One region of the Streptomyces sp. NPDC005435 genome, then DNA from elsewhere that is predicted to be linked to it. Evidence: riboswitches for the same ligand, from Rfam matches in the RefSeq annotation. Region 1 holds a riboswitch; each other region holds the start of a gene.

Region 1 (2,193 bases):
CGCGGCGAGCGCCCACGCGGCCGACGGCACCACCTGGGACAAGGTGGCCGAATGCGAAAGCGGCGGCTCCTGGAGCGCCAGCACGGGCAACGGCTACTTCGGCGGTCTCCAGATCTCGCAGGACGACTGGGCCAAGTACGGCGGCGACCAGTACGCGGCCACCGCCGACCAGGCCAGCCGGTCCCAGCAGATCTCCGTCGCCGAGAAGATCCTCGCCGACCAGGGCACCACGCACTGGGCGACCTGCGCCCTGACGGCCGGCCTGACCTCCGACTCCGCTTCGGTGAACGTGGACACGGGGGTCGCGGACACCGCCTCCCCGAGCGCCGGTTCCACGGACGGCAAGGACAGCGCCTCGCCGTCCGCGTCGGATTCCTCCGGTAAGTCCGACTCGTCCGACGCGGACAAGGCGTCGGACTCGCCCACCGCGTCGCCCTCGTCCGACTCCTCCGCCGACGCCTCGGCCAAGCCGTCGCAGGGCAAGGACAAGGACGCCGACGCCAAGGACGCCGCCAAGGGCAAGGACAAGGGCGCCAAGTCCGGCGCCTCCGCCTCGGCCGACGCCCCGGCCGCGTCCGGCGGCTACTCCGCCCCGGCCTCCGAGGAGTCGGAGGACGCCTGGCAGGACGGCGGCTCCTGGAGCCTCGTCGACACCGGCGCGCTCTCCGGCGGCGGCCGGCACCGCGGCGGCAGCGCGGACGAGAACGTGACGAGCGATCAGAAGGCGGACAGCAGCGGGCGTCACGCGCTGCCCTCCCCGGCCACATACACCATCCACGAGGGCGACACGCTGGAGTCCATCGCCGACTCCCTTGGTGTCGACGGCGGCTGGCAGGCGCTCTACTCCGCGAACAAGAAGGCCATCGGCGGCGACCCGGACGACCTCGTCCTTGGTCAGACGCTCAAGGTGCCCGGCGGGACGGACGGCAAGTAGCCCGATTTGGGCCGGGATTGACGTCCCTCTTCTGGCCGTATGTCCTATTTGGCGAAAGTGTGGGATGAGTCTCAGAGGCCCTGATCGTCTTTGAAATTCCCCTGTGTCCGTGTCTACGGTCAGTCCGCTCGTCACCACGAGCCCCGATGGCCGGCACGCCGAATCCTGCCAGCGGTCACCCGGGAACAGTCGACGCGTCAAGCGCCGCCGGCAGGAGCGGGGGAACCAAGGTAAGTGCCCGGACCGGTGATTGACGCCGGAGCGGGCTTGGGGTGAAGCCACCCCCTCCACGACGGGGAGGGTGGCCGGGCAACTCAACCGGCCCGAACCCGACAGCTCACCTCGCAGGCGTCGGTGAGGGGATCGACCATGCTGTTTTCCAGCAAGGGCACGCACCGTCGCCCGGCCAAGGCCGTCCGCACCCTCGCGCTCGCCGGTGTCGCCGGCGCCGCGATCGCCGGTCCGCTGATGGCGGCCGGCAGCGCCTCCGCCGCCACCGCCTCCGAGTGGGACGCCGTCGCCCAGTGCGAGTCCGGCGGCAACTGGGCCGTCAACACCGGCAACGGCTACTACGGCGGCCTGCAGTTCTCCGCCGCCACCTGGGCCGCGTACGGCGGCACGCAGTACTCCGCCACGGCCGACAAGGCCACCAAGGACCAGCAGATCACCATCGCCGAGAAGGTGCTCGCCGCCCAGGGCAAGGGCGCCTGGCCGGTCTGCGGCACGGGCCTGTCCAGCACGCCGTACAGCTCCGCCGCCGCGAGCACCCCGTCCACCTCGGCGACGACCACCACGGGCACCGCCAAGGCCACGACGGACGCCGCCGCGCGCACCACCGCCCCGGAGACGGCCTCGCGCTCCGCGAGCCGTACCGCGCCCCAGACCGTCACCACCCCGACCGGCCAGAAGGTCAAGAAGGGCGACGGCGAGTACAAGGTCGTCAAGGGCGACACGCTCAGCACCATCGCCACGAAGCACCACGTCAAGGGCGGCTGGAAGAAGCTGTTCGACCTCAACAAGGACATCGTCCAGAAGGCCGACCTCATCTACCCCGGCCAGATGCTGCACCTGAAGTAGCGGCCCCGCGCCCGCTCGCCGGGCGCCCCCGCACCCGCTCACCGCACCGCCCCCCCACGCGCATACGGCGCCGCGGTGAGCCCCCTTCCCCCCACCGGGCCCCGCACCGGCGCGTGTTCCCCCGTACGCGCCGGAGCGGGGCTTCCCGGGACCCCGGGCCGCTCCGGGGGTCCGTATCGGAC
Region 2 (2,193 bases), on a different contig from region 1:
GGCGCGCGCCCATCAGCAAGGTGCTGCTGCGCCACCCCGACCTGTCCGACGACGAGCTGACCGAGACCGCCCGCTCGGTCGTCGGCTCGCTGGCCACGGTCACCATGTCGGGACCCGGCACCGTGGAGCTCCAGCCGTGCGGCATCACCAAGGCCACCGGACTCGCCCTGGCCGCCGAGCACCTGGGCCTCGGCCGCGCGGACACGATCGCCTTCGGCGACATGCCGAACGACATCCCCATGTTCCAGTGGGCCGCCCACGGCGTCGCCATGGCCAACGCCCACCGCGAACTGCGCGCGGTCGCGGACGAGATCACCCTCTCCAACGAGGACGACGGCGTCGCGGTCGTGCTGGAGAGGGTGTACGGCGTCCGGCAGGACGACGGGCGGGGCGCCCGTAGGTGAATCCCCTACGGGCGCCCCGCCCCGGAAACGTTCCCCTACGGCCTAGTACGGGCCGTTGACGTTGTCGATCGAGCCGTAGCGGTGCCAGGCGTAGTTGCAGGCCGCCGTGATGTTCGCGACCGGGTCGTACGGGTCGAGGGAGGTGCCCGCCACGTGGTACGCCGTGAAGGTCGGGTCGATGACCTGGAGCAGACCCTTGGACGGCGTGCCGTTGACGGCGTTGATGTCCCAGTTGTTGATGGCGCGCGGGTTGCCGGAGGACTCCCGCATCACGTTGCGGTAGATGCCGTTGTAGGTACCCGGGATGCCCTTCTGGCCCATGATCGCGAGGGACTCGCGGATCCAGCCGTCGAGGTTGTTCGCGTACCCGGCCGGCGTGGTCACGGCCGCCGGAGCGGCGGCGGGCGCGACGGCGGGGGCGGCGGAGGCGCTGGTGGCGCCGATGAACGGGATCGCGAGCACGGCGGCACCGGTACCGGTGACGGCGAGCGTACGGAAGACGCGCTGGGCGCGGGCACGGCGCGGCTGAGCGGCAGCAGACATGACACGTTCCTCTCCGGCGCCTGCGAGGTGAGCTGTCGGGTTCGGGCGGGGAGGTGCCCGGCCGCTCACATCCGTGTCCGTGGGACACGAACGCTCCGTGCCCGATGGACACGAAGTCGCGGCTTCACCCCGAGCCGTTGCCGGGTCGACGCGCGTCAGTCAACGCGCGTCGACCCGTCCCGGCGGCCTACCTGGTTCCCCCGCTCCTGCCGTGCGAAATGAGTTCGTCGAGTGGGTGTGTCGGGCCCGGCAGGATTCGGCGTCGCCCGACGGGCCGGAACGTATGCGAGAGCACATGTCGGGAACAAGTGCCGGATTCACACAAAGCAATGGTTGATCTTGACTTGTCCCGATTGGGATACTTGATCCTTTGCGTCCGCCCGCGCTCAACTGGCCCATGGAGCAAGGTGAACGGGGTACTTGGGACCTGTCGGCCGCCCCGGGGTGTCTGGTGACCCAACTCACGAAACCGCAAAATACGCAAAGTCAGACATGAGCGATTAGGTGGATTTGATCCGTCTGTGGGTATTAGGGAGTGTCGGTCCGGTCGGATGCGGAACCTCTGGGGTGGTCCCGTTCGTTGGAGAGACGACCCCCTCCGCATGGGGGCCGGACGGACGTCCGCCCGGCGCGCCGAGCTCCGGCAGCAGGCACATCGTCCTGTTAAGTCGATGAATGTCCGTCCATGTACGCCAAAGAAGAAGACGACCGCTGTGACCCGATACCTCCCGTGCTGGGCGGTGGGTGATGGCGGTGATGGAAACGCGACCGGATACGCTGATCCGAGTGATGGCAGCGACCTATCGACAAACCGTGTAGTCGCCAGCAGACACCAGCAGACAGGAGACCCCTCGTGACCGTCGGCGAGCCGTTCGGGCTGAGCGTGCGGGACCAGGCACTGGAAGCCGATGTCCAGGCCGGATTGACGGCTGTCGAGGAGGGCCTGCTAGAGGCCACCAAGAGCGAGGTCCCCTTCATCACCGGCGCCGCGCAGCACCTCGTGCGGGCCGGCGGCAAGCGGTTCCGTCCCCTGCTCGTGCTCCTCGCCGCCCAGTTCGGCGACAAGTACGCGCCGGGCATCGTCCCCTCCGCCGTCGTCGTGGAGCTGACCCACCTCGCGACGCTCTACCACGACGACGTGATGGACGAGGCCGCCGTGCGCCGGGGCGTGGACAGCGCCAACACCCGCTGGGGCAACTCGGTCGCGGTCCTCACCGGAGACTTCCTCTTCGCCCGCGCGACGCAG
Region 3 (2,193 bases), on a different contig from region 1:
CGGCCGACACCGTACGGCTCATCGTCTCCGAGCTGGCCACCAACGCCGTGCAGCACACCTTCGGGCAGTCGCCCACCTTCACCGTGGACCTCGTCCTGGTGCGGGACGAGTGGCTGCGCATCGGGGTGACGGACAGCCACCCGCGCTTCCCCAGACGGCTGCCGGCGGCCGTGCAGCAGGACAACGGGCGCGGGATGGTCATCATCCGGTGCCTGACCGCCGAGTGCGGCGGCAGGCTCCGGGTGCGCTCCACCCGCGAGGGCGGCAAGACGGTCGCCGTCGAGCTGCCCTGGACGGCACCGGCCGGGCCCCTGACGGCGGCGGCGCGTCAGGAGCCGTAGCCGCGGCCCCGCTCCGGGGACCGCGGCGGCGCTCACACCGGGTCAGTTCACCCGGCCGTACCAGACGCTCTTGGTCCAGATCTTCTGCAGGCGCACCACGTCCCCGGTCTTCGGGGCGTGCCAGATCTTGCCCTTCCCGGCGTAGATCCCGACGTGGTAGACGCTGGACCCCGAGTGGAAGAACACCAGGTCGCCCGCCTTGCGGTGGCCGGCCGAGATGTGGTGCGTCTTGTTGTACTGCTGGGCGGCGGTGCGGGGCAGCTTCTTGCCCGCCTTCTTGAACGAGTAGAGCGTGAGCCCCGAGCAGTCGAACCGGCGCGGTCCGGTGGCCCCGTAGCTGTACGGCGATCCCTTCTTGGACGCCGCGACCTGGAGCGCCTTCGTCGCGGTGGTCGCGGCGGAGGCCTCGGTGGCCAGCCCCGGTACCGCGATCGAGCCGCCCACGGCGGCCAGGGTGAGGGCCGAGGCGGTTCCGGCCCGGGCCATCAGCGACGGGACACGATTGAGCGCAGTCATGCGCAACCCTTCGTCAGCCGCCTGTGAAGGATGACCTGTCGGATTCGGGCTGGCGAAGTTGCCCGGCCGTGTCGCCACGGCTTCACCCCAAGGGCCACTCGGTACGGCCGCCCGCTGTGCGCGAACGTCCGTGCCGGCGACCCGTCTTGCTCGGGTCCTCCACTCCTGCCGATGCACTCCTGTCGACCGGTCATCCGGGCGGCGGCAGGACTCGGCGTCCGCCCGGACCGCCCCGCCGCTGTGGCGGGGGCTTGTCGTCAGACAGGGATCTTCACGTACTACTGACGGAAAATCCCAATGGAATCGGCGGTTTGTGGTGTTACTCACCACTCACCCGTTCGGGTGGACAGTCCCGTTCTCGAACTTCCGTCAGTCCCCGGGCGTAGCCCCGGACCTGGGACGCGAGGTCTTTCGCGCCCCCGTGAACCGTACGCTGCGCAAGTCGGAGGCCGCGGAAACGTGCCCGGAGATACCACGGTCGGCGGTACCACGTTCGGCCCGTTTCGGCTCCCCGAGTGGAGGAGTGCTCGACACGCGGGGGCCGGCGGGGGTGCCGGGTGTCCGGGCCGGGTGCCGTGGTCGGGCGGGAGCGTGGCGGGGGTGGGGCCGGGGGGTGTGCCGGCCCGATGGAAGGGCGGGGGTATTCCGGCGCGTCGGGTCACTTCCCGTCGTCCGGGGGGAGCACGACCCGCGCGGTACGGCGTTCGCCGTCCAGCACCCGGAGCGCGCGTGCCAGCGTGCTCCCGTGCAGCTCCGTCTCGCCCCGCTGGTGCATCAGCGTGAGCGCGTCCCGCAGCTCTGTCGCCTTGCGCACGAGGGCCTGGGCGGCCCGCAGACCGCGGTACGTGTCCTCCTGGCGGGCGGGGTTGATCCGCCCCAGCAGCTCGGCGACCTCCAGATAACGGTCGATCAGGTCGCCCTCGGCGCGGGTCAGGGCGGGCAGCGGCGGAAGCTCCGGCAGCACGGCGCGCTCACCGGGTGCCGGGGGCGCGGCGCTGGACGACCTCGTCGGCGAGCCCGTACGCGACGGCGTCCCGCGCGTCCAGCACCAGCTCCCGCTCCAGATCGGCGTGCACGCGCCCGGCGTCCCGCCCGGTGTGCCGGACGAGCATCTCCTCCATCAGCGCCCGCGTCCGCGCCAGCTCTCCGGCCTGGATGAGCAGATCGCTCGGCTGCCCGTGCACGGGTTCGCCCAGCGTGGGCTGCTCCAGCACGACCCGCGCCCCGGGCAGCACGAACCGCTTCCCCGGCGTCCCCGCCGCGAGCAGCACCGCCGGGGCGGAGGCGACCTGGCCGAGGCAGTAGGTCGCCACGTCGCACGAGACGTACCGCATCG
Region 4 (2,193 bases), on a different contig from region 1:
CGGCGACGATGTCGTCCCGGATCGCCGTGCACACCGAATGCGCCGGAATACGCATGAGCCACCTCCGCCTTAATCCCCGTGAAACGTCGACGATGGACGCCCGTTCCGTGACTCTATTGCAATGCGCGGGAATTTCCGACGGCGGACCGGAATTCATGGTTCTTTTTTGGACAGCGGGGCAGGCCGCCGGACGGCCGACGCGCCGGAAACGGTACGGAAAGGGCGGGAGCCCCGGCGGCGGTGCGGACCGGGGCTCCCTGGGGTACGGCGCGAAACGCGGGCCGGCCTCAGACGTCCAGGCCGTGCTTGCGGAGGTAGCCGACCGGGTCGACGTCCGAGCCGTACTCGGGGCCCGTACGGGCCTCGAAGTGCAGATGCGGTCCGGTCGCGTTGCCGGTCGCGCCGGACAGGCCGATCTGCTGACCCGGCGTGACCTTCTGGCCCACCGTGACGCCGAGGGACGACAGATGGCCGTACTGGGTGTACATCCCGTCGGCCATCCGGATCACCACCTCGTTGCCGTACGCCCCGCCCCAGCCGGCGGAGACGACGGTGCCCGCGCCGACCGCGTGGACCGGGGTCCCGCTCGCGGCGTGGAAGTCGATGCCGGTGTGGCTGCCGGAGGACCACAGGGAGCCGCCGGTCTTGTAGCCGGTGGAGACGTAGGAGTGGGCGATCGGCGCGACGAAGGCGTTGAGCCGCTCGCGCTCGGCGGCACGGGCCGCGCGGACCTCGGCGGCGCGCGCCTCCTTCACGCGCGCGGCGGCGGCCTCCTGGGCGGCCTTGCGCTCGGCGGCGGCCCGCTGGGCGGCCGCCTGGGCGTCGATCTCGGCGGCGAGGTCGTCGTTGACGCTGATGACCGGGGTGAGACCGGTCTGCTCGGCGGAGTGGTCGGCGGCGAGGGCCGGGGAGGCCGTCAGGGTGCCGACGACACCGGTGGTGGTGAGGGCCGCGACTCCGGCCGCCCGAGCGGTGGTACGCGTGACACGTCCGGGCCTGCGGTGCTTCCCGGTGGCGCACATGAACGCCATGTGGTGGCTGGTCCTTTCCTTCCCTCACGCCTACCGGGTTAGCTGACAGGTTCGGAGAGGAAGGTCTCCTACGGACTCCCCCGCTCGCGCGTGGGCGCCCGATTCACCTCGGGAACATGGTTCCCCGGCTCCCCAGGCTCGCGCCATGCGGGGACTCGGCGTCGGCTGTCCGGTGCCGCGGGCGCGGCGCACTGCCTGACGGACAGCCCGGACGAAGCTAATGGGGACGGCGGCCGATACTCAAACGACTCCGGGCATTTGTAGCGCACGACACAGGGCAGACGGGCAACCTCCGCATCAATCCGGACATTTGCCGACCGGGGCGAACACAAAGGGGCCCTGACGGATCGTCTGCCGTCAGGGCCCCTGCGCGCGTACGGGCGTCTCCGCCCCTCGCTGCTCGTCGCTACTCGGCCGGCACCACGGTGACCGGACCGATGCCGAGGGCCTCCACCGGCTCCTTGATCTGAGCGGCGTCACCGACGAGGACGGTCACCAGCCGGTCCGCCGGGAAGGCGTTCACGACGGCGGCGGTGGCCTCCACGGTGCCGGTCGCGGCCAGCCGGCGGTACAGCTCGGCCTGGTAGTCGTCGGGCAGGTGCTGCTCGACCTGGTCGGCCAGCGTCCCGGCGACGGCGGCGGCCGTCTCGTACTTCAGCGGGGCCACGCCCACCAGGTTCTGCACGGCCACGTCCCGCTCGGCGTCGGTCAGGCCCTCCGCCGCGAGGGTGTTCAGCACGGTCCACAGGTCCGCGAGCGCCGGACCGGTGTTCGGCGTGTCCACCGAGCCGCTGATGGCGAGCATGGAGGCGCCCGTGCCGTCGGCGGAGGAGCGCAGCACCTGGCCGAAGGCGCGCACCCCGTAGGTGTAGCCCTTCTCCTCGCGCAGGACGCGGTCCAGGCGGGAGGTGAGGGTGCCGCCGAGGCAGTAGGTGCCGAGCACCTGCGCGGGCCACACCCGGTCGTGCCGGTCGGAGCCGGTACGGCCGATGAGCAGCTGGGTCTGGACGGCGCCGGGCCGGTCCACGATGACCACGCGGCCGGTGTCGTCGGACGTCACCGGCGGCACCGGGCGGGGCGTGCCCGGCGTGCCCGTCCAGGCGCCCAGGGTCTCGGTGAGGAGCCCGTCCAGGTCGGTGTCGGTCAGGTCGCCGACGACGAC

The links. Region 1 has a riboswitch for cyclic di-AMP ahead of AB0898_RS31330 (transglycosylase family protein). Riboswitches for the same ligand answer to the same signal wherever they lie in the genome.
Positions count from the first base shown of each region.
Region 2: it holds a riboswitch for cyclic di-AMP, as region 1 does, so the genes downstream of both, AB0898_RS23225 (transglycosylase SLT domain-containing protein) here and AB0898_RS31330 (transglycosylase family protein) in region 1, are expected to answer to the same signal.
Region 3: it holds a riboswitch for cyclic di-AMP, as region 1 does, so the genes downstream of both, AB0898_RS13635 (C40 family peptidase) here and AB0898_RS31330 (transglycosylase family protein) in region 1, are expected to answer to the same signal.
Region 4: it holds a riboswitch for cyclic di-AMP, as region 1 does, so the genes downstream of both, AB0898_RS14750 (M23 family metallopeptidase) here and AB0898_RS31330 (transglycosylase family protein) in region 1, are expected to answer to the same signal.

Region 1 covers NZ_JBEXEQ010000039.1:13,160-15,352, forward strand. The annotation lists gene AB0898_RS31325 (transglycosylase family protein) at 1-934, shown strand, start outside; cyclic di-AMP (ydaO/yuaA leader) riboswitch at 1,127-1,300, shown strand; gene AB0898_RS31330 (transglycosylase family protein) at 1,304-2,011, shown strand.
Region 2 covers NZ_JBEXEQ010000018.1:117,865-120,057, forward strand. The annotation lists gene AB0898_RS23220 (HAD family hydrolase) at 1-404, shown strand, start outside; gene AB0898_RS23225 (transglycosylase SLT domain-containing protein) at 447-947, opposite strand; cyclic di-AMP (ydaO/yuaA leader) riboswitch at 950-1,187, opposite strand; gene AB0898_RS23230 (polyprenyl synthetase family protein) at 1,801-2,193, shown strand, end outside.
Region 3 covers NZ_JBEXEQ010000009.1:126,121-128,313, forward strand. The annotation lists gene AB0898_RS13630 (ATP-binding protein) at 1-341, shown strand, start outside; gene AB0898_RS13635 (C40 family peptidase) at 384-857, opposite strand; cyclic di-AMP (ydaO/yuaA leader) riboswitch at 861-1,084, opposite strand; gene AB0898_RS13640 (hypothetical protein) at 1,516-1,821, opposite strand; gene AB0898_RS13645 (ATP-dependent Clp protease proteolytic subunit) at 1,829-2,193, opposite strand, start outside.
Region 4 covers NZ_JBEXEQ010000010.1:109,491-111,683, reverse strand. The annotation lists gene AB0898_RS14755 (GntR family transcriptional regulator) at 1-55, opposite strand, end outside; gene AB0898_RS14750 (M23 family metallopeptidase) at 288-1,031, opposite strand; cyclic di-AMP (ydaO/yuaA leader) riboswitch at 1,044-1,202, opposite strand; gene AB0898_RS14745 (pitrilysin family protein) at 1,438-2,193, opposite strand, start outside.